Regions from separate parts of the Roseateles sp. SL47 genome, predicted to be linked through region 2. Evidence: riboswitches for the same ligand, from Rfam matches in the RefSeq annotation. Region 2 holds a riboswitch; each other region holds the start of a gene.
The links. Region 2 has a riboswitch for cobalamin ahead of OU995_RS27085 (TonB-dependent receptor plug domain-containing protein). Riboswitches for the same ligand answer to the same signal wherever they lie in the genome.
Positions count from the first base shown of each region.

Region 1: linked by a shared signal. The riboswitch ahead of OU995_RS19205 (TonB-dependent receptor) and the one ahead of OU995_RS27085 (TonB-dependent receptor plug domain-containing protein) in region 2 are both predicted to bind cobalamin.
Region 3: linked by a shared signal. The riboswitch ahead of OU995_RS05955 (TonB-dependent receptor domain-containing protein) and the one ahead of OU995_RS27085 (TonB-dependent receptor plug domain-containing protein) in region 2 are both predicted to bind cobalamin.

Region 1 is NZ_CP113068.1:4,424,092-4,431,760, reverse strand. It holds gene OU995_RS27505 (methyl-accepting chemotaxis protein) at 1-510, opposite strand, end outside; gene OU995_RS19210 (hypothetical protein) at 803-2,683, opposite strand; cobalamin riboswitch at 2,852-3,103, shown strand; gene OU995_RS19205 (TonB-dependent receptor) at 3,220-5,412, shown strand; gene OU995_RS19200 (CPBP family intramembrane glutamic endopeptidase) at 5,449-6,261, opposite strand; gene OU995_RS19195 (O-acetylhomoserine aminocarboxypropyltransferase/cysteine synthase family protein) at 6,517-7,669, shown strand, end outside.
Region 2 is NZ_CP113068.1:6,292,922-6,300,590, forward strand. It holds gene OU995_RS27065 (50S ribosomal protein L25/general stress protein Ctc) at 1-374, shown strand, start outside; partial or broken gene pth (aminoacyl-tRNA hydrolase) at 476-1,090, shown strand; gene OU995_RS27075 (hypothetical protein) at 1,413-2,054, shown strand; cobalamin riboswitch at 2,138-2,447, shown strand; gene OU995_RS27080 (hypothetical protein) at 2,602-2,883, opposite strand; gene OU995_RS27085 (TonB-dependent receptor plug domain-containing protein) at 2,900-4,636, shown strand; gene cobU (bifunctional adenosylcobinamide kinase/adenosylcobinamide-phosphate guanylyltransferase) at 4,703-5,260, shown strand; gene OU995_RS27095 (ABC transporter substrate-binding protein) at 5,449-6,402, shown strand; gene OU995_RS27100 (FecCD family ABC transporter permease) at 6,411-7,421, shown strand; gene OU995_RS27105 (ABC transporter ATP-binding protein) at 7,418-7,669, shown strand, end outside.
Region 3 is NZ_CP113068.1:1,356,199-1,363,867, forward strand. It holds gene OU995_RS05955 (TonB-dependent receptor domain-containing protein) at 1-1,739, opposite strand, end outside; cobalamin riboswitch at 1,826-2,072, opposite strand; gene ribA (GTP cyclohydrolase II) at 2,152-2,715, opposite strand; gene OU995_RS05965 (methyl-accepting chemotaxis protein) at 3,050-4,600, shown strand; gene OU995_RS05970 (peptide MFS transporter) at 4,656-6,206, opposite strand; gene OU995_RS05975 (heavy metal translocating P-type ATPase) at 6,426-7,669, opposite strand, start outside.

The DNA.
Region 1 (7,669 bases), 1.9 Mb from region 2:
GGCCTGCCCCAGGAGTTCATCAGCCCGTTGGGCCAGGGGACTCAGCACATGAAACAGTTGTTGGGTCGAGGCGCGCGAGTCCATCAGGGGCTCGGTTCGCAGTTGAATGGCGGTGGCAGCGGCCGCCGTTCCATACGCCTGCAAGGCCGCCCTGGCGTCTTTGACCAGGGCCTGTCCTTCTGCGGTGACGAAGCTATGTTCCGCGCTGTCGAGTTCCCGGTTGGCTTGCTTCAGTTCGTCATCCAGTTGCTTGAGATGCTGGTCGCGTTCTTCTGCGGTCGTGGCGAGCACGGCGCTGCGTATCGACAGCCTGGCGCTCAACAGCTGGATGTTGGCCTCCGAGGTGTCGGTGATGCCGGCAATTTCTTGCTCGTACATCAGGGTGGCCAGGTCATTGATCTGTGCCGTGCCGCGAACGCCTTCGGCGCCGATCACGCCGCCGATGGCGGCGACCACCAGAAAGCCGAGGGTCAGTCGCGTGCCGACCTTCAGGCGCTTGAACCAGTTCATGAGTTGCTCCGAGAGTGGGGAGGTGGCGATGGCTGCGCGCCTGGCGGCGCGTGGGTCCCGCGCAGGCTCGTTGCGGACGCTGGATTGGAGGTGATCGCGCGCCGCTCGTCCGCCCGGGATGGGTGCGCATCACCCCGGGATCACTCACGGCGGGCGTGATTCGCGCGGGATGGGCGCAAAGCGCTCTTCCCAGGGCTGGTGAGCCTTGTCCCAGACTCCTGGACCGCCGGCGCGCGCCGGAGACCCTGACGCTTCAGGTTCCTTCCGCCTGCGCTGCCGGTTCAGTCAGGCCCTAGCGGAACAACTGCGAAAAGATGCCGCTCTTCTGCTCCGCCGTGACCACCGACCAAGACGTCAGATGCGCCAGCAGGTTGACCTGCCGTGCGCTCAGGTGGGTACCGGTGGTGTTGAAGTTCGGGAAGCTGGAGGACTCCTTCTCCCAGGCAATCAAGGCTTGCATGAGCCAATGGCCGTCGAATTGCGCTTCCCACTCCCCGCTGCCGTTCAAATACACCCACACGACGGTGACCGGAACAGACCGCGCCTGCACACCGAACCAGGGGTTCTCCACCACATCCAGACGCTGCTGGAAGATGGCCGGGCCGTTCGGTGATGAGGCCTTGCCGACCGCCTGCTGGATACCCGTCAGGAAACCGGCGAAGTCACTTGACTTGAACACCTGGTTCTTTGAGAACTGCGGATTCGCTTGCGGGCCTGCGTCCTGATAGGGCACATAGCCCCATTGGTCCTTGGAGCCTGTGCTGCTGTAGGGCATGAATCCGAACAGCGGGGGGATCTGATCGTCCACCTTGATCTGGGTGCCAGGCAGCCAGCCGCCTGAGCCATCCGGAATGCCGTAGTCCGCCACGGCCAGGGCAGTCATGGAATTGACGCACGCAATGACGCGCTGGATGTCGCTGTAGGCCAGCATGCTCGCCACACCGGTGTTCTCCAGGCTGCCGCCATCCGCATAGCGGTTCACGGCCAGGTTGGCGGCGGGGCTAGCGACCGGCCACGAATCATAGGCAGGGATCAGGTCGTCCAGCGACGACAACGCCTGCAACGCCGCTTCGAGGTCGGGGTGGCCATTGGCCAGGAGCCTGGCCTGGGCCTGATGTCGAGCAGGCAGGTGTTGATCGATCCACTGATGCAGATGCGGATTGCGCAGGGCCAGATCCGTGTGGAACTTGGTTCGATCGTTCTGCCATTCCTTGATCTTTTCATGGACGTAGAAGGCGAACGCAGCGCTGCTGCAACCCATGATGTCGGTCAAGGACCACGGACGTTTCTGCCCCACCAACGCCTGGTTGTTGCGGCTGCCCAGGAAAATGGAGTTCACCGCGAAGGTCTCAATGCCACCACCACCCACCGGGAGCTCGTTGGCATCCGTGGCATCGGGGTGCCCCACCACGCCGCCAAAGAATCCGGTCGCCTGCACGGGAATCAAGGGCGCATCGGCCGCCGCGCTCGGGTTCTGGAGCATGCCCATGTTGCAGATCAGGAACGGCCGCTGGGTTCGTCCAGCCCCGGATGCAAACGTGTAGGTGGTGGTGTTGGCCAATGCTGGATTGTTTTCCCGGATTCGCGCCAGCGACGCTTCATTCGCCGTGAAGGTGTCGTTCGGCGCGTAGTTCTCGCCACTGGAGGCCAGTTGTTGAGGGTGAAGAATGTGGCTGGCAATCACCACCTGCCACAGGAGGTTGGCGGGCAGGGGATTGGCGGGATCCTCCCAGCGGGACAGGGCATAAAGCTCCAGCGCCGTGAGTGCGATGCCCTCGACCGAGAACATCTCCGAGGTCATGGCATAGCCCGCATTGCCCGGTGCGATGTCGCCAAGATCGATGGGATTCAGGGCGGACTGGTTGGCGTTGTAAACCCCCAGGAAATCGCGGTCACTGGTGCCGTCGGCGGGCAGGAACGCGTAGGGCACGCCTAGCCAGGAACCACCGGAGACACAGGAGAGGGCCGTTACCTGGGACAGGAGGCTTGCCCCGTTGAGCTGAAGATGGGAGAGGGCCCGCAGCTGTCCCATGGCCGCGCAGCAGGCCCGCGAACCGCCTCCGGACAGGCAGAGGCCCACGCCCGGCCTGGGGGTGTCGCTGGGTATGAATTGGCCCACTGACAGGGGCGGGGTGGGGGTGATGGCGGCTGTGGCGGTGTAGGTGCTCGTCATGTCGACCTCAGTGGATACGCGCCCCCCAATATCCCGGCGTTTTGACTGCCATGGAATCGGAAAAATGCTGAACTTGTCGCCTGTCTTGCTGTCCAGGGCCCATGGATGGGGGAGATGAAGGCTCGCTTACACTCCGCATCCGCCGACGGTGCCCTTTGAAGGGGCGGTCGGCGTCTTTCAGTCGAAGGTGCTTGACCGCTGGCCGGTCGGGTTAAACGGGAAACAGGTGCGCACGCTGTAGTGCAATGCCTGTGCTGCCCCCGCAACGGTCGGCGGTTGAAAGCGTCCTCAGATCGGTGTCCATCACCGGTAGCCACTGGGCCTCACGGCCTGGGAAGGTCAGGGCGCAGGGTCTGATTGCCTGGGTGCAACGGACTCAAGCCGCGAGCCCGGATACCGGCCTGCGACTGCTCCGGATGCTGCGGGGTGCGGCGCGCCGTCGAGGCTGCGCGCCCCATGCGCAGCCCGGGTCGCGCTCATTTCTCAGCATCAGCACCGACACGCCTGCGGGGACGCAGGTGGAAGGAATGATGAGAATGACGAGACTGAAGACACTGCCACGGATCTCCCCGTGGGCTCACGCTGCGAAAGCCCCTCATGGCGTGCGCATTCGCCCCAGCGTGCTGGCCGGCCTGCTCCTCACCAGCGCCTGTGCCTGGGCCGAGCCCGAAGCGGACAGCCCGGCGACCTCCAGCGCCGACACAACGGTGCAGAAACGCCTGGAGACGGTGCAAATCCAGGGGCGCCACTACGACAACGGCATCGGCAGCTCCGATGCGGCCTCCCAGGGGACCATCCGCGCTGAATTGCTCAAAAGCCGGCCCGCGCTGCGGCCGGGGGAAATTCTGGAGTTCGTGCCTGGGCTGATGGTGACCCAGCACAGCGGAGACGGCAAAGCCAACCAGTACTTTCTGCGCGGTTTCAATCTGGATCACGGCACCGACTTCGCCACCACGGTGAATGGCGTGCCGGTCAACATCCCCAGCCATGCGCATGGGCAGGGATATTCCGATCTGAACTTCCTGATTCCCGAACTGGTGGATCACATCGACTATCGGAAAGGCCCGTATTTCGCGCCCAATGGTGACTTCGCAGCGGCCGGGTCGGCGGACATCGTCTATCAACAGCGGATGGAGGCTCCCATGGTTTCGCTGGCCGGCGGGGAGGGGGGCTATCGAAGGGGCCTGGCGGCAGGCTCCGCTGACCTGGGGGCGGGTGTCCAGTGGCTGGGGGCGGTGGAGCTGATGCGCAATGACGGCCCCTGGACACTCGCGGAAGACCTGAATCGGCGCAACCTCGTGCTGAGTCTGTCCCGCCGTGCAGGGCTTGATCGCTGGAGCGTCAGCCTGATGGACTATCACGCGGACTGGCGCTCGACCGACCAGGTGCCGCAGCGCCTTATCGATGCCGGCACCTGGCAGGGGCGTCCGTTTGGCCGGTTTGATGCTGTCGACCCGAGTGATGGAGGTCGCACGCGGCGGACCAGCCTGTCGGCGGAGTGGGTGCACGATGAAGAGGGCCAACGCAGCCAGGTGGCGGTTTACGCCATGGACTATGAACTGGCCCTGTTCTCCAACTTCACCTACGCGCTGGAGCGGCCCGAGACCGGCGATCAGTCTTCCCAGCAGGATGACCGCCAGGTGTATGGGCTGCGGGCCAGCCATGCTGTGGACCACACGCTGGGCCACTGGCCAGCCCGGACCGAAGTGGGGCTGCAGGTGCGCCAGGACCGCGCCCGGGTGGGCCTGTTCCAGACCGAGGAGCGTGTGGTCACCGAAGTCACCCGCGAAGACCGGATCCGCGAGACGCTTGTGGGCCTCTACGGACAGACGAGCCTGGAGCTGTCGCCCTGGGCCCGCATGGTGGTGGGGGTCCGGGCGGACCAGGGGCGGTTCCGGGTGACCCCGATCGCCGGTGACGCCGCTGCTGGTGACGCCGCTGCTGGTGACGCCGCTGCTGGTGACGCCGCTGCTGGTAGTGCGCGCCAGACGCTGGCCTCTCCGAAATTCTCACTGGTGCTGGGGCCCTGGGCTCGCACCGAGGTCTTTCTGAACGCGGGGCGCGGATTCCATAGCAACGATGCCCGCGGCGTGACGGCGGCTGTGGATCCCGCACCGGGACTGGTGAAAGCCCGGGGCTATGAACTGGGGCTGCGCAGCGAATGGTGGCCGGGCTTGCAAAGCTCCCTGGCGCTGTGGAAGCTCGACTTCGATTCAGAGCTTGTCTATGTGGGGGACGCAGGCGCGACCGAGGCCAATCGCCCCAGCCGGCGACGGGGGATTGAATGGAACAACCGTTATGTGCCGGTGCCCTGGCTGTTGATTGACGCGGACTTCGCCTGGACGCATGCCCGTTTTGCCGATGCCGACCCTGCCGGCAATCGCATCCCGAATGCGGTCGATCAGGTGGCCACTCTGGGATTCACCCTGAGCGAGTTGGGCCCCTGGTCCACCAGCTTGAACTGGCGCTATCTTGGCAGCGCCGCGCTGGTGGAGGACAACAGCGTACGCTCCCACTCGTCACTGACGACCAATCTGCGTGTCAGCCGACGCTTTGGCCCCAAGACGGAGGTGTCGCTGGACGTGTTCAACCTGATGGATCGGAAGGTCAACGACATCGAATACTTCTATGAGTCTCGACTGCCGGGGGAAGCGGCGCCGGTGGCGGATCGGCATGTGCATCCGGCTGAGCCGCGCACGCTGCGGCTGACCCTGCGCCGCAGCTTCTGACTCACGCCGTGTACGGACGCACCGGCCCGGGCACGCTCAAGCAGCCTGCCTGGGCGGGCTCCACAAGCGCAGTACCTTCTGCAGTGCGAAAGCCCCTGCGGCGGCCAGCAACAGCGCAACCAGCCACGTGAGAGACGTGCTGCCAGCAGAGTCGTCTGCAGCCGATGTGTCGGTGCCACTGCTCAACAGATAGACGCTGGTGTTGAGCGCGGCGTGTAATGCCATGCAGGGCAGCAAAGAACGGCCCCGTTCATACAGCAGCCCCAGCAGCAGGCCGAGGAAGAAGGCCAGACAGAATTGATAGATGTTGAGGTGGGCCACGCCAAAGAAAAGGGCGGAGTAACCAATGGCCCGAGCGCGTGGATAGAGCTGGAGAAAGCCGCGCAGCAGCACACCCCGGAAGAACATCTCTTCCACCACCGGCGCCACCACACAGACCGCCAGGGCCATGGGCAGGGATTGGAAGTTCATGGCGCTGAACGTGGCCACTTCATAGGCAGACAGCGGCAGCAGGGACTGCAATGCGCTGATCAGCGTGGTGTCCAACAGCAGGATCAGCGGGGTGAGCAGGAGTACCGGCGGCACCACAAGCACCAGCGTGGGCAGCCACGGTGTGCCGCCCGGCTGGATCAGGTCGCGAAAGGCACAGCCCTGAAGGTGCATGGCCACGGAAATGACAATGCCGTTGCCCAGCACCGTCACCAGCACCGACATCTGCTCACCCGTAAGACCCAGGCTGTTGCGGGCGTCGTAGAACGCTGCACTGAGCAGATATTCCAAGACCAGGGTGGCCAGCAACAGCAGGGCGGCTTGCAGGGCGGTAGGGAACGGTGATCGATTGTTGTGCATGGGCGCTCTCAGGGCAGCTTCTCTCTGTGGGTCCGCGCTAGGGCGGCGGCAGAAGATAGCAGACCTGATGCGGCCAGCCGTGAGGTGCTGTGCATACGTCGGCTGCCCGGCGCCGGGATCCGGGATCCGGGATCCGGGATCCGCGGGATCCGGGCGGGCACGCGTCACCCAGCGCATGACCTCATGCGTAAAGCTGATTTGGCGGGCTGGAGGCGTCCCTTTAGCCTCTCACGATCCCCAACGCCGGAGCATCGAATGTCCCAGCCCGACTCGTCCACGCCAGTGTCCTCCTGGCGTTTCGAAACCCTCTCCATCCACGGTGGTTATTCCCCCGACCCCACGACCAAAGCCGTGGCCGTGCCCATCTACCAGACGGTGGCGTACGCCTTTGACAGCGCCCAGCATGGCGCCGATCTGTTCGATCTGAAGGTGCCGGGCAACATCTACAGCCGCATCATGAACCCCACCAATGACGTGCTGGAGAAACGGCTCGCGGCATTGGAAGGCGGCATTGGCGCGCTGGCCGTGGCGTCCGGGCAGGCGGCGGTGACCTATGCCATCCTGACCATCACCGAGGCCGGGGACAACATCGTCGCTTCCAGCGCCTTGTACGGCGGGACCTACAACCTGCTCGCCCACACGCTGCCGCAATATGGCGTGAAGGCGCGCTTTGCGGATTACCGGCAGCCCGAATCGTTCGGGGCGCTCATTGACGAGCACACCAAGGCCATCTTTGTGGAATCGCTGGGCAATCCGCAGGGCAATGTCACCGACATCGAGCGTATTGCCCAGATTGCGCATGCGCATGGCGTGCCGCTGATTGTGGACAACACCGTGCCGTCCCCCTACCTGAGCCGGCCCATCGAACATGGCGCGGACATCGTGGTGCATTCCCTCACCAAGTATCTGGGCGGCCATGGCACCAGCATCGGCGGGGCCATCGTGGATTCCGGCCGCTTTCCCTGGGCGCAGCACAAGGAACGCTTCAAGCGGCTGAATGAGCCGGACCCCAGCTATCACGGGGTGGTCTACACCGAGGCGCTTGGCCCTGCTGCCTACATCGGTCGGGCGCGCGTGGTGCCGCTGAGAAACACCGGTGCGGCGTTGTCACCGTTCAACGCCTTCCTGATTCTGCAGGGGATCGAGACCCTGGCGTTGCGTCTGGATCGCATCAGTGACAACGCGCTGGCGCTGGCCCGGCATCTGCAGCGCCATGCGCAGGTGAGCTGGGTCAACTATGCAGGCTTGGAGGACCATCCCGACCATGGGCTGGTCCGCAAGTACCTGTCGGGCAAGGCGTCCGGCATTGTCACGTTCGGCCTGAAAGGCCCGCAGGGGGAAGGGCGCGAGCGCGGCGCACGCTTCCTGGATGCCCTGCAGTTGTTCACCCGCCTGGTCAATATCGGCG
Region 2 (7,669 bases):
AGCAAGTGCTGCACGTGGACTTCCAGCGCGTGGACGCCACCACCAAGATCACCAAGAAGGTGCCGCTGCACTTCGTGGGTGAAGCCGAATCGCCGGCTGTGAAGACCGACAAGGGCACCGTGAACCACGTGGTGACCGAGCTGGAAATCACCTGCCTGGCCCAGCAGCTGCCCGAGTTCATCGAAGTTGACCTGAGCAACCTGACCATGGGTCACTCGGTGCACGTGAACGACCTGAAGCTGGCCAACCACATCAAGATCGTCACCCACGGCAAGCCGAACCCCGTGATCGCCACGCCGGTGCCGCCGGTGGTGGAAGAGATCGTGGTCGCCGCAGCTCCGGCTCCGGAAGCCAAGGGCAAGAAGAAGAAGTAATCTTCTTGCGGTTCCCCCCAAGGGAACGCCCTCTTCAGAGGGCAGCAGAGGCCCCGCTCAGCGGGGCCTTTTTCATGCCCGCTCCACTCGATAATCACCCCATGATTCGACTCTTTGTTGGCCTGGGCAATCCCGGCACCGAATACGAAGACACCCGCCACAACGCCGGGTTCTGGTGGATCGACACGCTGGCACGCGGCCTCGGGGCCACGCTGCAGGCGGACCGCAACTACCACGGCCTGGTGGCCCGGGTGAACAACGCGCCGGGCGCGGCCGGTCCCATCTGGCTGCTGCAACCGATGACCTACATGAATCTGTCGGGCAAGTCGGTGGCGGCCTTGGCCCGATTCTTCAAGATCGCCCCCGAGCAGATCCTCGCCATCCATGACGAGCTGGACATCCCCCCGGGCGAGATGAAGTTCAAGCAAGGCGGCGGCAACGGGGGCCACAACGGCTTGAAGGACATGCAGGCGCAACTGGGCTCGCCCAACTTCTGGCGCCTGCGGCTGGGCATCGGTCATCCGGGCCACAAGGCAGAGGTGGCCAACTATGTGCTGCGCAAGCCCCCGCTGGCCGAACGGCAGTTGATCGACGACTGCATCGGCAAGTCCATGGAGGCGCTGCCCTACATGCTGCAAGGCGAGTTGGCCAAGGCGCTCACCAAGATCCATGCCAAACCGCCGCGGCCGAAGCCGCCGCGGCCGGAACCGGGCGCTGGCAAGGAATCTGGCGCTGGCAAGGGCTCGGACACCAGCCAAGCATCAGCGGCTGAGAAGGCATCGGGGGGGGACAAGGCGCTCGGCGCCGCGAGGGGATCCCATACTGGTCAGGCATCGGACGACCATAAGGGCGACCATAAGGGCGACCCCAAGGTCAACAACAAGGGTGACCACATGGCCGGCCACCAGGCCGAAAGCCAGGCTCAAAGCCAAGCCCAGAGCCAAGCCGAAAACCAAGCCGACAGCCAGGCCGAGCACCAGGCCGACCACCGGGGCGACCACCGGGGCGAAAAGCCAGGCCCACACAGCGTCTGACGCCATGCGCCCCACCCGTCTCTTCCTGACCGCCCTGCTGTCCGCAGCCTTGCTGGGCGCACCAGGGGCGGGGTGGGCGCAGGACCGGACCCAACGCTACTACCGCTGCGGCCCCAAAGGCCAGGACTTGCGCGACACCCCCTGCCCGGCCGGTGCGGCTGGCAGCGCGGTTGATCTGCCGGAAGACACGGTCACGCCCGATCAAGTGCGTGCGGCTCGTCAGCGCACTCAGCAGGAAGCCAGAGACCTGGACACGCTGCAGCGGGCCCGGGAGAAATCCGATGCGCAGGCGCGCACGGGGGCGGCGGGCATCAACGGGCTGAGCACCTTGCGGCCCAGCGCTGAACCAGCGTCGCGTCAGGCGCGGGACAAACCCAAGCCCAAGCCGCCGAAGGGGCCGGCAGCGCCGAAGCCCCCAAAGCAGCCGAAGCCGCCCAAAGAGCCCAAAGAGCCCAAAGAGCCCAAAGAGCCTAAGGAGTCTAAAGCCCCCAAGGCACCAAAAGCTCCCAAGACCCAGGAGTCGCAAAACGGGGCTCAGGCGTCCGACCCGCCCAAGCAGTCAGTTGGCGCCAGCAAACCCAAGGCACCCAAGAGCCCAAGGCGACCCAAAAATCCCGAGGCACTGGCGGAGGGCCAAGCACCGTAGCACCCGGTCCCAAGCCTCTACCTCTGCCTCTGCCTCTGCCTCTTCCTATTCCTCTGCCACTGTCCAGCCCCGACCCCCTGCCCGTTAGAATGCGCCTTGTTGGTGCTCGTGCAGGCATTGCGCCTGTGCAGTTAAACGGGAATCAGGAAGCCGATGCTCCATCGGAGCGTCAGCCAACCTGAGCTGTCCCCGCAACGGTAAGTGGCCGCCGGCCCTGCCGATCACAGGCACGCGTTGTGGCCGCCCTTTCTTGATGACGGGGCCTCTGGCCCGACGCGGGTCTGTGCTCAGCCTCCGGCACTGTCTGTCCTCATGTCCACTGGTGCTCGCACTGGGAAGGACGCAGGCATCGCGCCACCAGCCCGGATACCGGCCAACAGGAGGCCAGTTGCGCAAGCGGCTGGCCGTGTCACGGGTGCCTGCGGGGAAGCTGGCGTCCGTATCGCCTGCTGATTGCCTACATGTCCCGCTGTTTCCTGAGCGTCCGGCCCCGCGCCCGCTCGCTGCTTGCGCTTGCCCCTCTCACACTGGGCTGCACGCTGGCCGCTCATGCGCTCGCCGCTGACACGTCTGCTGCAGCTTCTGCGGTAGCCACCTCGGCTGTTTCGACAGCGGCTTCTAATGCGGCTTCTAATGCCGCTTCCTCGGCTGCTTCCACTGCTACTTCAACTGCTGCTTCTACTGCCGCCTCCATTTCGGCTCCCACCGTTGCTACGACAGCAGCTGTTGACGCCACACCGACCGACGTCGCCGCGAACGCCTCCCGCTCCACGAACACCACCTTGCCGCTTGCATCGCCGTCCCACAAGCTCGACGAAGTCACCGTCACCGGCTCCCGAAGCCCCATGCGCCTGGCCGATGTGCTGGGGGACCTGACCCTGATCAGCCGCGCCGACATCGAGAAGCAGGGCTATGGAAGCCTGCCGGATCTGCTGCGCAATGTGGCCGGCATAGAAATGACCCGCAACGGCAGCGCTGGCGCCAACACCAGCCTCTTTGTGCGCGGCGCCGAAACCCGTCACACCGTGGTGTTGATCGACGGCGTACGCATCGACTCCCAATCCACCGGCGGCGCGGACTGGCAGAACATTCCCCTGTCTCAGATCGACCGGGTCGAAGTACTCAAGGGCCCCGCCAGCGCCTTGTATGGCTCCGACGCCATCGGCGGCGTGGTGCAGATCTTCACCCGCCGCGGCAATGGCCGCACGCAGGTGGAACTGGGCATCGGTGCCGGCAACCTGGGCACCAGCCGAGCGGATGCCAGCATCACCGGGGGCACCCGCCAGTTCGACTATGCCGCCACCCTGGCGGTGGACCGCGGCACCGGCTTCAACAACTATGTACGCACCGGCACCAGCAGCTCCAATCCGGACAAGGACGGCTGGCGCAACTACAGCGGCAGCCTGCGGCTGGGCGGACAACTCAGCGCCGACCATCGCCTGGAGGCCGTGGCCTTCAAGAGCCGCACCAACAGCGCTTACGACGCCAGCAAAACGGCGGACGACCGCAACATCACCACCACCGAAGCCGGCCGCCTGGCCTGGACCGGGCAATGGTCGACCGCCCTCTCCACCGAGCTGAGCCTGTCCGAATCCCGTTCCGAGCTTGAAACCAAGCCGACGTCCCTCTACCTCACCCAGACCCGGCTGCGCACCGCCACACTGCAGAGCTTCTACCGGCTGGACGAGCATCAGCAGATCAACGCCCTGCTGGAACGGCGTGAAGACCGTTTGGTCAACGGCAGTCTGGTCCGCCAGGGCAAGGACACCCGCAGCGACAACGCCGTAGGCCTGAGCTATCTGCTCACCGCAGGCGCCGCCAGCCTGCAGGTGCATGGCCGGCATGACGATGACCAGCAGTTCGGCGGCGCCAACACCGGCACGCTGGCGGCGGGTTATCGGTTGGGCGCCGGCTGGCGGGCCACCGCTTCGGCCGGCAACGCCTTCCGCGCGCCCACGCTCTACCAGCGCGGCAGCATCTATGGTCCGGACCTCAGCCAGCCCGGCGTGGAGGCCCTGCGTCCCGAGCGGGCCCACAGCGGGGAACTGGGCCTTCACTGGTCCGACGACCGTTACGACCTCGGCATCACCACCTACCGCAACAAGGTGCGCGACCTGATCGCCTTTGGTGCGGCCGGCACCTGCCCCTCGAGCACCGGCTGTTATGGCAACGTCTCCCGCGCCACGCTGCGTGGCACCAGCCTGAAGGCCGGCGCCCAGCTCGGCATGGTGCATCTCAGCGGACATCTGGATTTCAGCGACCCGACCGACGACAGCACCGGCAACACCCTCATCCGCCGCGCACGCCGCTTCGGCAGCCTGCGGGCCGACACCCAACTGGCCGCATGGACCCTGGGCGCGACCTTGCAGGCGTCCGGTAAGCGCTGGAATGACGCCACCAACAAGACGCGTCTGGGCGGATATGGGCTCGTGAATCTCGACGTGCAACGCAGCATCACCCGGGACTGGCGGGTGCAGTTGAACATCGACAATGCCTTCAACCGCAGCTACCAGACAACCACCTACTACGCCCAGGCGCCACGCACCTGGATGCTGACCCTTCGGTATGCGCCTTCGTTCTGACTTCCACATCCCCACTGCACCGTGCCGGATTCCGGCCCGACAGCGGTAAGCCCAAGGACCTCTCTCATGGCGGCACATCAGCTCATCGTCGGCGGCCAGCGCAGCGGCAAGTCGCGGCAGGCCGAGCGGCTGGCGCAACGGTGGCTGGCCACGCCCGGTCACCAGGTCAGCATCATCGCCACCGCATTGGCCCATGACGAGGAGATGCGGCAGCGCATCGCACACCATCAGGCGGAGCGGCCCAAGGGCTTTGAAACGCTGGAGGAGCCCTTGCAGTTGAGCGAGGCCCTGCGGCAGCACGCCTCTCCCCGTCGCCTGTTGGTGGTGGACTGCCTGACGCTGTGGCTCACCAACTGGCTGATGCCGATGACCGGCGAGCCGCGCCTGGAGGACTGGCGCACCGAATGCGCCGCCTTGCAGCAGTTGCTGCCCTCCCTGTCTTCGCCGGTGATTTTTGTCTCCAACGAAGTGGGCTGGGGTGTGATGCCCATGGGGCGTGAGGTGCGGGCCTATGTGGATGAACTCGGCCGCCTCAACCAGCTGGTGGCACGCCAGTGCGCCGAACTGACCCTGATGGTGGCCGGCCAGCCTTGGACACGGCCGGTGGTGAAGGACAAGGAATGAAGCGTTTGTGTGATTGGCCGATGATGGCGACATCGATCCCGGCCTGCGCCGGGGTGCGGCCCCATGGGATTGCACAGGTGCTCCGAGGGATGCTCCAACGGGCCTTCCGACTCGTGCTCCTTCCACCAATTTCTCAGTCGATCGATGAGCGGATTCGTCAGCGGGTGAGCCCTCGGATCAGTCAGCGCATGACTCAGCGCATCCCGCAGTGGATCACCCAGGCGACGCCAGTTGCGCTGACAGGGGTCCTCGCCTGCCTGGTCGGCACCGCCGTCCACGCCGCGCCCATCACCCTCAAGGACGATCGCGGCAGCACCGTCACGCTGCCGGACACTCCCCGGCGCATCATCAGCCTGCTGCCTTCCCTCACCGAGACGGTCTGCGAGCTGGGCGACTGCGACAAGCTGGTGGGCGTCGACCGCTATTCCAACCACCCCGCCCGCACCCAGGCGCTGCCCAAGCTCGGTGGCCTGGACGACACCAGCATCGAGATGCTGGTCTCCCTGAAGCCGGACGTGGTGCTGCTGGGGGTGTCAGCCCGCGTGATCGATCGACTGGAGTCGCTGGGGCTGAAGGTCGTGGCGCTGGAACCCAGGAGCATGGCCGATGTGCAGCGCGTGCTGGGCAAGGTGGGCCAGGTGCTCAACCGGCCGGAAGAGGCGCGCCGCCTTTGGAACCGCATCGATGGCCATATTGCCCAGAGCGCCGCCACCCTGCCCCCAGCCGCACGCGGGCTGAGCGTGTATTACGAAGTGGACGCCGGCCCCTACGGCGCTGGCAGCAATTCCTTCATCGGTGAGATCCTCACCCGCCTGGGCGCCCGCAACATCCTGCCTCCGGAACTGGGGCCCTTCCCCAAGCTGAATCCTGAATTCATCGTCCGCGCCGATCCGCAGGTGATCATGATCGGGCAGCGCAATGCGCTGGGTCTGCCACAACGCCCGGGCTGGGCAGGCATTCGCGCGGTGAAGCAGCAGCGCATCTGCGTCTGGGTGCCGGCGGAATCGGATGTGCTGGTGCGCCCCGGCCCCCGCATGTCAGAAGCCGCCGCCCTGATGGCCCGCTGTCTGCGGGACGCTGCAGCCGGCCCGGTGGCCTGGCCCTCGGTGCCCTTCAATGCACCGCCCGGAGGCATGCGCTGATGCCTCCGATGAGCACCCGCACCACCATCCAGCTGGCGGCCCTCCTCCTGCTGGGGGCGGTGCTGCTGGGCCTCGGCCTGGCGGTTGGCAGCACGGGCTGGAGCCCCTGGTTCGGTGCGCATCAGGGCTGGCCGGATGAGACGATGCGCCAGATCCTCTGGGACATCCGCGCCCCTCGTTCCATCGGTGCCTGGCTGGCTGGCGCGCTGCTGGCGCTGGCGGGCGCCATGGCCCAGGGCCTGTTTCGCAATCCGCTGGCCGACCCCTACCTGCTGGGCTGCTCGGCCGGCGCATCACTCGGTGTGGCGGCTCTGCTCTTTGCCATCGGCCTGTCCCCCACCGCCACCGCGCTGGCGCTGCGCATTGGCATGACCGGCGCGGCCTTCAGCGGTGCGGTGCTGGCCGTGGTGCTCTCCTTGCTGCTGGCGCGCGGCGTCGAGCACGGGCTGCGCCTGCTGCTGGCCGGTGTGGTGGTGGGTGTCGTGCTTGGCTCCGGCGCGGCCCTGCTGACGCTGATCAATCCGGATGCGCTGCGCGCCATGCAGGCGTTCATGCTGGGCAGCACCGGGTTTGTGGGCTGGAGCGCCGTGCAGGTGATGGCTTCGGTGCTGGTGCTGTGCCTGCTGGTGGGCCTGGGCTGCAGCCGGGTGCTGGATGCGCTCACGCTGGGTGAAGACACCGCGCGATCGCTGGGCCAGCGGCTCACGCTGATTCGCTTGCTGCTGATTGCCGCGCTCTCGCTCGCGACCGGCGCAGCGGTGGCGCAGTGCGGACTCATTGCCTTTGTCGGACTGATTGCACCGCATCTGGTGCGCAGCTGGGGCCCCACCACCCATGGCGCCTTGCTGCTGTTGTCCCCGCTGACCGGCGGGGCGCTGCTGCTGAGCGCGGATATCGGCGCACGCTGGATGATGGCTCCGCAGGAGTTGCCGGTGGGCATCATCACCGCGCTGCTGGGCGGCAGCTACCTGCTGTGGCTGATGCATCGGCGTGGCAGCGCCTTGGGAGCCACGCGATGAGCCCGCGGCCTGACCTCCAGGTGGTGCGCAGCGTCAGCCCATCCGCTGCTGATCCGTCGGCCCGACTGACCCGTGCCCCCCGCCTGCGCATCGAGCTGCAGTCGCTCTTGCTGGGTGAGCGCCCGGTGCTGCAGCCGCTGAGCCTTTCGCCCGCCCCGCAGGAATGGACGGCCGTGGTGGGCCCCAACGGCGCGGGCAAGTCCACCCTGCTGCGTGCCATGGCCGGCCTGCTGCGCTTCCAGGGCAGC
Region 3 (7,669 bases), 1.5 Mb from region 2:
CGGGCGCCGACCTCGGTCAGCGTGGCCCCCACGCTCCACACGCCGGGCGTGTAGTCCGCCGACAGGCTTTCCTGATGGGCGGCCCGGCGTGGCAGCCGGTCCCCGGTGAGGCGATCGCGGGCATCCAGGAAGTCCACCGTGGCCTGCAGGCTCAGGTCGCCGATGCGGTGCCCGCCCAGCAGGCTCACGCCCTTGATCAACGCCCGCGAAACATTGTTGGCGCAGCCGAAGTAGCCATCCGGGCAGGAGGTGCCGGTGCTGTCGCTGTCGTAGCCGATCAGGTTGCGCACCTTGTTGCGATAGACCGTGGCCGAGGCCGTGCTGCTGCCAGACACCCAATTCAGCCCCAGTTCCACGCTGCGGCCCTGCTCCGGCTTGAGGGTGCTGACGCCGTAACCGGGGTAGTAGAGGTCGTTGAAGGTGGGCGCGCGGAAGCTGGTGCCGGCCAGGGCCCGCAACTTCAGCGTCGAGCTCAGCGCATAACTGGCGCCCAGGCCGCCCGTGGTGTGGGTACCGTAGGCCGAGTTGTCGTCGCTGCGCAGGCTGGCTTCCACCGACGCGGGGCCGAAACCGCCGGTATAGCCGGCGAAGTAGCCGTTGTTGGTGCGCTCCGGGGCATCGGCATACACGTCCCCCATCACCTTTTCTGCCACCCGCTCATAACCGAGCACCACCTGCTGGCCGGGGGCCAGTTGCAGTGCGTTTTGCCAGGTGAACTGATTGCGGTCGGTTTCGTAGCGGGCCAGCACCGTGCCGCCGCTGCGCGAGTCGTCGGTGTTGCGGGCCAGTTGCAGCGAGGTGGTCCACATCGGGTTGATCACACCACGATAGTCGGCCGCCACCTGGCGCGTTTCCAGGTGATTGCGGAAATCCGGCGTGTTGTCCGGCAGGTAGTCCGGGGCCAGGTATTCGCTGCTGTCGTACTGGTTGTTCAGCCGGCTCTGGGTGGCACTGATGCCGATGCGATGGCCCTCCAGCGGCGTGAAGCCCAGGCGGGCGCTGGCCACGGTGCGGCGGAACCCGTCGTCGTCGGGGTTGTAGTTGCCGTAGGCGTCGTTGGGGCGCACGGCAGACACCCCGCGGGAACTGTCATGGGCCAGGCTGGCGGCATAGTCGAAACCGCCCTGGGCGCCGCTGATGGCGATGTCGCTCTCGCGCGAGCGGTAGTCCCCCACGGCCACGTGGGCGGTGAGGTTCAGGGGGCCGCGTCCCTTTTTGGTGAAGATCTGGATCACGCCGCCGACGGCGTCCGCCCCATACAGGCCGGAGGCGGGACCTCGCAGCACCTCGATGTGGTCGATCTCGCTCAGGCTCATCGATTCAAAGGCGGCCTGGCCCAGGGTGGCGGAACCGACCCGCACGCCGTCAATCATCACCACGGTGCTGCTGGTGGTGGTGCCGCGCAGCAGGTAGCCGGAACTCTGGCCGGGGCCGCCGGTACGGGTGATCTGCAGGCCGGCGTAACGGCGCAGGGCGTCTTCCACCGAAGCGGCGCCGCTGTCGCGCAGCGTGTCGGCGCCAATCAGCACCACATCGGCCACGCTGTCCTTCAGCGGCTGGGCCTCGCGGGTGCCCACCACGATGACGGGTTGCAGGGGGGATGTGCCGGATGCGGCGGGCGCGGAGGTCTGTGCGAACAGCGGTGCCGAAGCGGCCGGGACGAGCAGGGACAGGGCCATGACGCGAGGCAGCGCCAGGGACAGGGCGCGAGGGAGCGCGCGCAGGGAGGGATGTGTCATGCAGCGAAGGAGTACAGCAGGGCGCACGGTGGCCGCTTCCCCGCGGCCGGATGCGAACATGGCCCCGCGCACCGGATGCACCGGATGCGTCAGGGCCTCCTGTTGGCCGGTATCCGGGCTGGCAGACGCCTCACCATCGCGGCCTTCCCAGAGCATGACTCCAGTGGCCAGGGACGACGGCGGCGCGACCACCAGGGGCGCGCGGTCTGCTTACCGTTGCGGGGGCAGCTCAGGTTGGGGCTGGCGCGGGTGCGGCCTGGAGCCCTTCCTGATTCCCGTTGAACTGCGCCGGCCGGACAGCCGGGCGCGAGCACCAACGGGCGCGATGATAGCGAGGCCGTGGCCGGACCGATGTGGCGCGGGCGCCACCGCAGCCCCCCAAGGCGAGGCTTACGCCGGCCTCATTCCAGCCTCATTCCAGGTAATGGCCCATGCGCTTGCGCTTGGTTTCCAGGTAGCGCTCGTTGTGGGGATTGGGCGCAATGCGGATGGGCACCAGCGCCTCGACCTCGATGCCGCCCTTCACCAGGGCATCCACTTTCTGTGGATTGTTGGTGATCAGGCGCACGCTGCTGATGCCCAACATGCAGAGGATGTCGATGGCATCGGCATAGTCGCGGGCATCTTCGGCGTGGCCCAGCTGCAGGTTGGCATCGATGGTGTCCACACCGGCTTCCTGCAGGGCGTAGGCGCGCAGCTTTTCCACCAGGCCGATGCCCCGGCCCTCATGGCCGCGCATGTAGATGACCACGCCGCCTTCTTCCTTGGAGATGAGCTCCAGCGCGGCATGCAGTTGCGGGCCGCAGTCGCAGCGCAGGGACTGGAAGACATCACCGGTGAGGCATTCACTGTGCAGGCGAAGCAGACCGCCACGGGCCTTGAGCGGGCCGGCCGACAACACCAGGTGCTCCGACCCGGTGGTGGGGCTGCGGAAGGCACGGGCCTGGAAATCGCCCATCGGGGACGGCAACTGCACCACTTCCCACTCCTGCGCTCCCTGGGAGCCCAAGGGGATTTTTTCACAGTGATTCACAACAGCCATCGTCCTAACCCAATTCCATCGTCACAGCGGCCCGGCAGATCAATGCCGGAAAACCCAGCAATTTAACTCTTATCAGCGTACACCTGCCGTCAAGGGGGTACTTGTGTCCGGCGCGGGCCGGTGGTTTTTGAAGGCACTGGCGACCCAGCACCGGAGAAGCAGTCCTGCCTCCTTGCCCCGCATTGTCGCGGCTTGGTGAGTCTGGTTGAGGATGCCGTCCGGCCAGGCCTGTGGTAGCTTGGGCACTCCAACTCCGGGGAGTGCTGACATGCGTCTGCTGTCCGATCTGCGCGTAGGGGTTCGATTGGGGCTGGGGTTTACCTTGCTTCTCTTGCTCATGCTGGGCATGGGCATCTTTTCGGTGACTCGTGTTGGAGATGTCCATGAGAAGGTCGAAGACCTGGCGACCAACTGGTTGCCGAGCACCCAGCAGCTGGGCGCCATCAACGAGGCGCTGAACCAGGTGCGCCGCGCGGAACTGCAGATGCTGCTGGGCGGCGATGCCAAGGCTTTGAAGGACGAGTCCGCGCGGATGGACACCCAGTGGGGCAAGATGCCCGATCTGATTAAGCGTTATGACGCCCGGGTCAGCAGCCCGGAAGAGCGTGCCGTGTTCGACGGCTTGCAGAAGCAGATCGCGCAGTATCGCGAGGTGCAGAACCGGCTGGTTAGCCTGTTGACGGCGGGCGAACGGGAGCAGGCCATGGTGTTGCAGCGCAGCGACTCCCGGACTGCCTTTCGCAGCACCACGGAATCGCTCAACAAGCTGGTGAAGATCAATGGTGATGGCGCCGAAGACGCCCATCAGCTGGCCCTGAGCAGCTATCGATCGGTGCTGTGGGCCATCTGGATCATGGTGGCGGTGGCGATCGGGCTGGGGGCCGCGATTGGCTGGGTGCTGACCCGGTCCCTGACGCATCCTTTGCGGGAGGCTTCCCAGACCGCCGACCGGATTGCCAATGGGGACCTCACCCGTGTGGCGCTGGCCACTCGCCACGACGAACTGGGCGATCTGCTGCGGGCCCTGGGCCGTATGCGGGAGGCCTTGCATCAGTCGGTGTCGGCCGTGCGGGACAGTGCCGACCAGATCGCCGAGGCCAGCCGGGAGGTGGCGGTGGGCAGCACTGACCTGTCCGCGCGCACCGAGCAGACAGCCTCCAACCTGGAGGAAACCTCGGCGGCCATGCATCAGCTCACCGATTCGGCCCGGCAGAGCGCCTCCTCCGCCCAGGAGGCCCGCAGCCTGGCCCATGAAGCGGCCAGCGTGGCCCAGCAGGGCGGGCAGATGGTGGGCCAGGTGGTGCAGACGATGGATGGCATCCAGCAGTCCTCCCGCCGCATTGCCGACATCATCGGCGTGATCGACGGGATTGCCTTCCAGACCAACATCCTGGCGCTGAATGCGGCGGTGGAAGCCGCGCGGGCCGGCGAGCAGGGGCGGGGCTTTGCGGTGGTGGCCGGCGAAGTCCGCACCTTGGCCCAGCGCAGCGCGCAGGCGGCCCGGGAAATCAAATCGCTGATCACCACCTCGGTGGAGCAGGTGGAAAGTGGCAGCCGCATCGTGGGCCATACCGGCCAGACCATGTCTCAGCTGGTGCAGGCGGTGGACCGGGTGAGCCAGCTGATCAGCGAGATCGCCGGCACGGTGGGCAACCAGACGCAAAGTCTGTCTGAAGTGAACGCTGCGGTCACCCAGCTCGATGGCATGACGCAGCAGAACGCCGCATTGGTGGAGCAATCCGCTGCGGCCGCCGAATCGCTCAAGGATCAGGCGGCACGCCTGGCCGAAGTGGTCGGGCGCTTTCGGCTCGCGGGCTGACGAAAAAAAAACCCGGCCGGGGCCGGGTTTGGACGGTGCAGAGGTCGGGCGCTGATCAGCGCACGCCGTGCATCAGCTTCTTCATCCACGGATTCAGCAACATCAGCAGCACGCCGGCGCAGATCGGAATCAGGGTGAAGATCAGGAAGAAGATCGACATCGAGTAGGTCTCGGAGATCTTGTCGATGTAGGCGCCGCTGAAGCCGGCCAGCCAGTTGGCAATGGCGGCATTCACGAACCACACGCCGAACATCAGGCCCAGCAGGCGCGCCGGCGCCAGCTTGGAGATGTAGGACAAACCCACCGGCGACAGGCACAGCTCGCCCATGGTGTGCAGCAGGTAGGCCAGCGTCAGGTAGAACATGCTGATCTGCGCGGTCTTGGCGCCTTGCGGAATGCCCGACGCGCCATACGACAGCGCGGCGAAGCCCAGGCCCAGCAGCACCAGGCCGAGGCCGAACTTCACCGGACCGCTGGGGTTCCAGTAGCGCGCCCACATCTTGGAGAACAGCGGCGCCAGGATCACCAGGAAGAAGGAGTTCAGCACGCCAAACCAGGTGGCCGGAATTTCCGACTGGTCGAAGCCGAATTCGCGGCCCAGCATCCACAGCGCCAGCGCCCAGATCAGGCCGAGGGCCAGCACCAAGAGCAGGTTGGAGCTGAGGTAGCGCTTGCCGGTACCTCGCATCAACTGGATCAGCAGCGCGCTCAGGATGGCCACCGGGATCAGCGTCATCAGCGAGTTCGCGATCTTGAAGATCGTGCCGCTGGTGCCCACCAGCGTGCGGTCGGTGTAGTCCGCTGCAAAGATGGTCATCGAACCGCCGGCCTGCTCGAAGGCGAACCAGAAGAAGATGGTGAAGAACGAGAACACGCAGATGGCGATCAGGCGGTCACGCACCACATGCGAGGGCGTGTCGTCGGCAGCGCCCGTCGTGGCGACGGCTTCCGCAGCCTTGGCTTTGCGGTCCGGCACGCCACCAATGTCACCAAAGATGCCCTGGCCCAGGTAGAACTGCAGCGCGCCCAGGATCATGAAGACCGCAGCGAGGCCGAAGCCGAAGTGCCAGGAGATCTTCTCGCCGATGTAGCCGCACAGCGAGATGCCGAAGAAGGCGCCGGCATTCACACCCATGTAGAACAGCGTGTAGCCGCCGTCCCGTGCGCCTTCGTTGTCCTTGCCGTAGAGCTGGCCGACGATGGCCGAGATGTTGGGCTTGAACAGGCCGGTGCCCAGAATCACCAGGCCCAGGCCCAGGAAGAAGCTGAAGCGGGTGTCAAAGAACAGCGCGATATGGCCAGCCGCAATGATGAAACCGCCCAGCACCACCGAGCGGCGGGTGCCCAGCACCCGGTCCGCCAGATAGCCGCCCAGGATGGGCGTCAGGTAAACGGCCATGGTGTACCAGCCGTAGAGGCTGGTCGCCTCTTCGCGGGTCCAGCCCCAGCCGCCTTTGGTGGCCTCGGAAATGAGGTACAGCACCAGCAGCGCGCGCATGCCGTAGTAAGAGAACCGTTCCCACATTTCTGTGAAGAACAAGACGAACAGGCTGTCGGGTTGGCCGAGGATGGTGTGCGGCACTCCGGGGGTTTGAATTTTGTTCAAACGTCGCTCCGTGAAGGATCAGAAGAACGGTGCCGCTGGGACCTCGGGACAATGGATCGGGCGACCGATTGGATCGTCTGGGGGTCGCCAGCGGCAGGCCCGCTATTCTCCGCGAAAGGCCGCCGGGAACCGGTCCACCCATATTAGGAGTGGCCCTAGGTGCAAAAGGTCAGGGTGCGACTGCCGACACGACCCGATCGTCCGACCTTCAGATGTTACTCAGCCAGCGCTCGCACCGTTTGGGCGCTGATCGCGCAGCAGCCGCAAGCCGTTGAGCACCACCAGCAGGCTGGCACCAGCATCCGCCAGCACGGCCAGCCAGAGTGAACCCAGTCCGGCCAGGGTCAGGCCGGCCACCACCACTTTCAGCCCCAGGGCCAGGACGATGTTCTGGGTGAGCACCTGTGCGGTACGGCGCGACAAGGTGATCAGCGCCGGCAACTGGGTGAGGTCGTCTCCCATCAGGGCGATGTCAGCGGTCTCCAGCGAGGTGGCACTGCCGGCGGCCCCCATCGCAATGGCAATGTCGGCACGTGCCATGGCGGGCGCGTCATTCACGCCGTCACCCACCATGCCCACCGGGCCCGTCGCAGCCAGAGCGGCCACGGCGTCCAGTTTGTCCTGGGGCAGCAAGGGCGCCTGCACCGACTCGGCCGGCAGGCCCAGCCGGGCGGCCATGGCCTGGGCGCTGGCGCGGTGGTCGCCGCTGAGCATTACCAGCGCCAGCCCCTGCTGGCGCAAGGCGGCCAGTGTGGCCGCCGCAGCCGGGCGAGGGGTGTCCGCCAATGCCAGCAGCGCCAGCACCGCGCCGTCACGCAGCAGCCAGGCCAGGGTGTGGCCCTGGGCTTGCAGCGCGGCGGCGGCAGCTTCGGTGGCTGGGGTGACCGTGCCTTGCTGACGGGCCAGGCGTTCGTTGCCCAGCGCATAGCGGTGGCCCTCCATCTCGCCGGTGATGCCCAGGCCCGGCTGGTTCTGGAGCTCGGCCACGGGAGCCAGCGGAAGGCCCTGGCGTCGGGCGTGGGCCGCCACGATGGCCTGGGCCAGCGGATGGGCGCTGCCGGCATCCAGACGGGCGGCCAGGTGCAGGGCGTTGTCCTCGCTGAGCGATGGGTCGACACACTGCACCGCCACCAGCGCCGGTCGCCCCTCGGTCAGGGTGCCGGTCTTGTCCAGCGCCAGGGTGCGCAACTGCCGCACCCGCTCCAGATACAGGCCGCCCTTGATCAGGATGCCGCGACGCGCCGCAGCGGCCAGGCCGCTGACGATGGTGACCGGCGTGGAGATCACCAGTGCGCAGGGGCAGGCGATGACGAGCAGCACCAGGCCCTTGTAGAGCCAGTCGTGCCAGCCGCCGAAGCCCAGCAGGGGCGGCAGCACCGCCAGCGCCGCGGCCAGCAGCACCACGGCGGGGGTGTAGACGCGGGCGAAGCGGTCGATGAACGCCTGGCTGGGGGCGCGTTGGG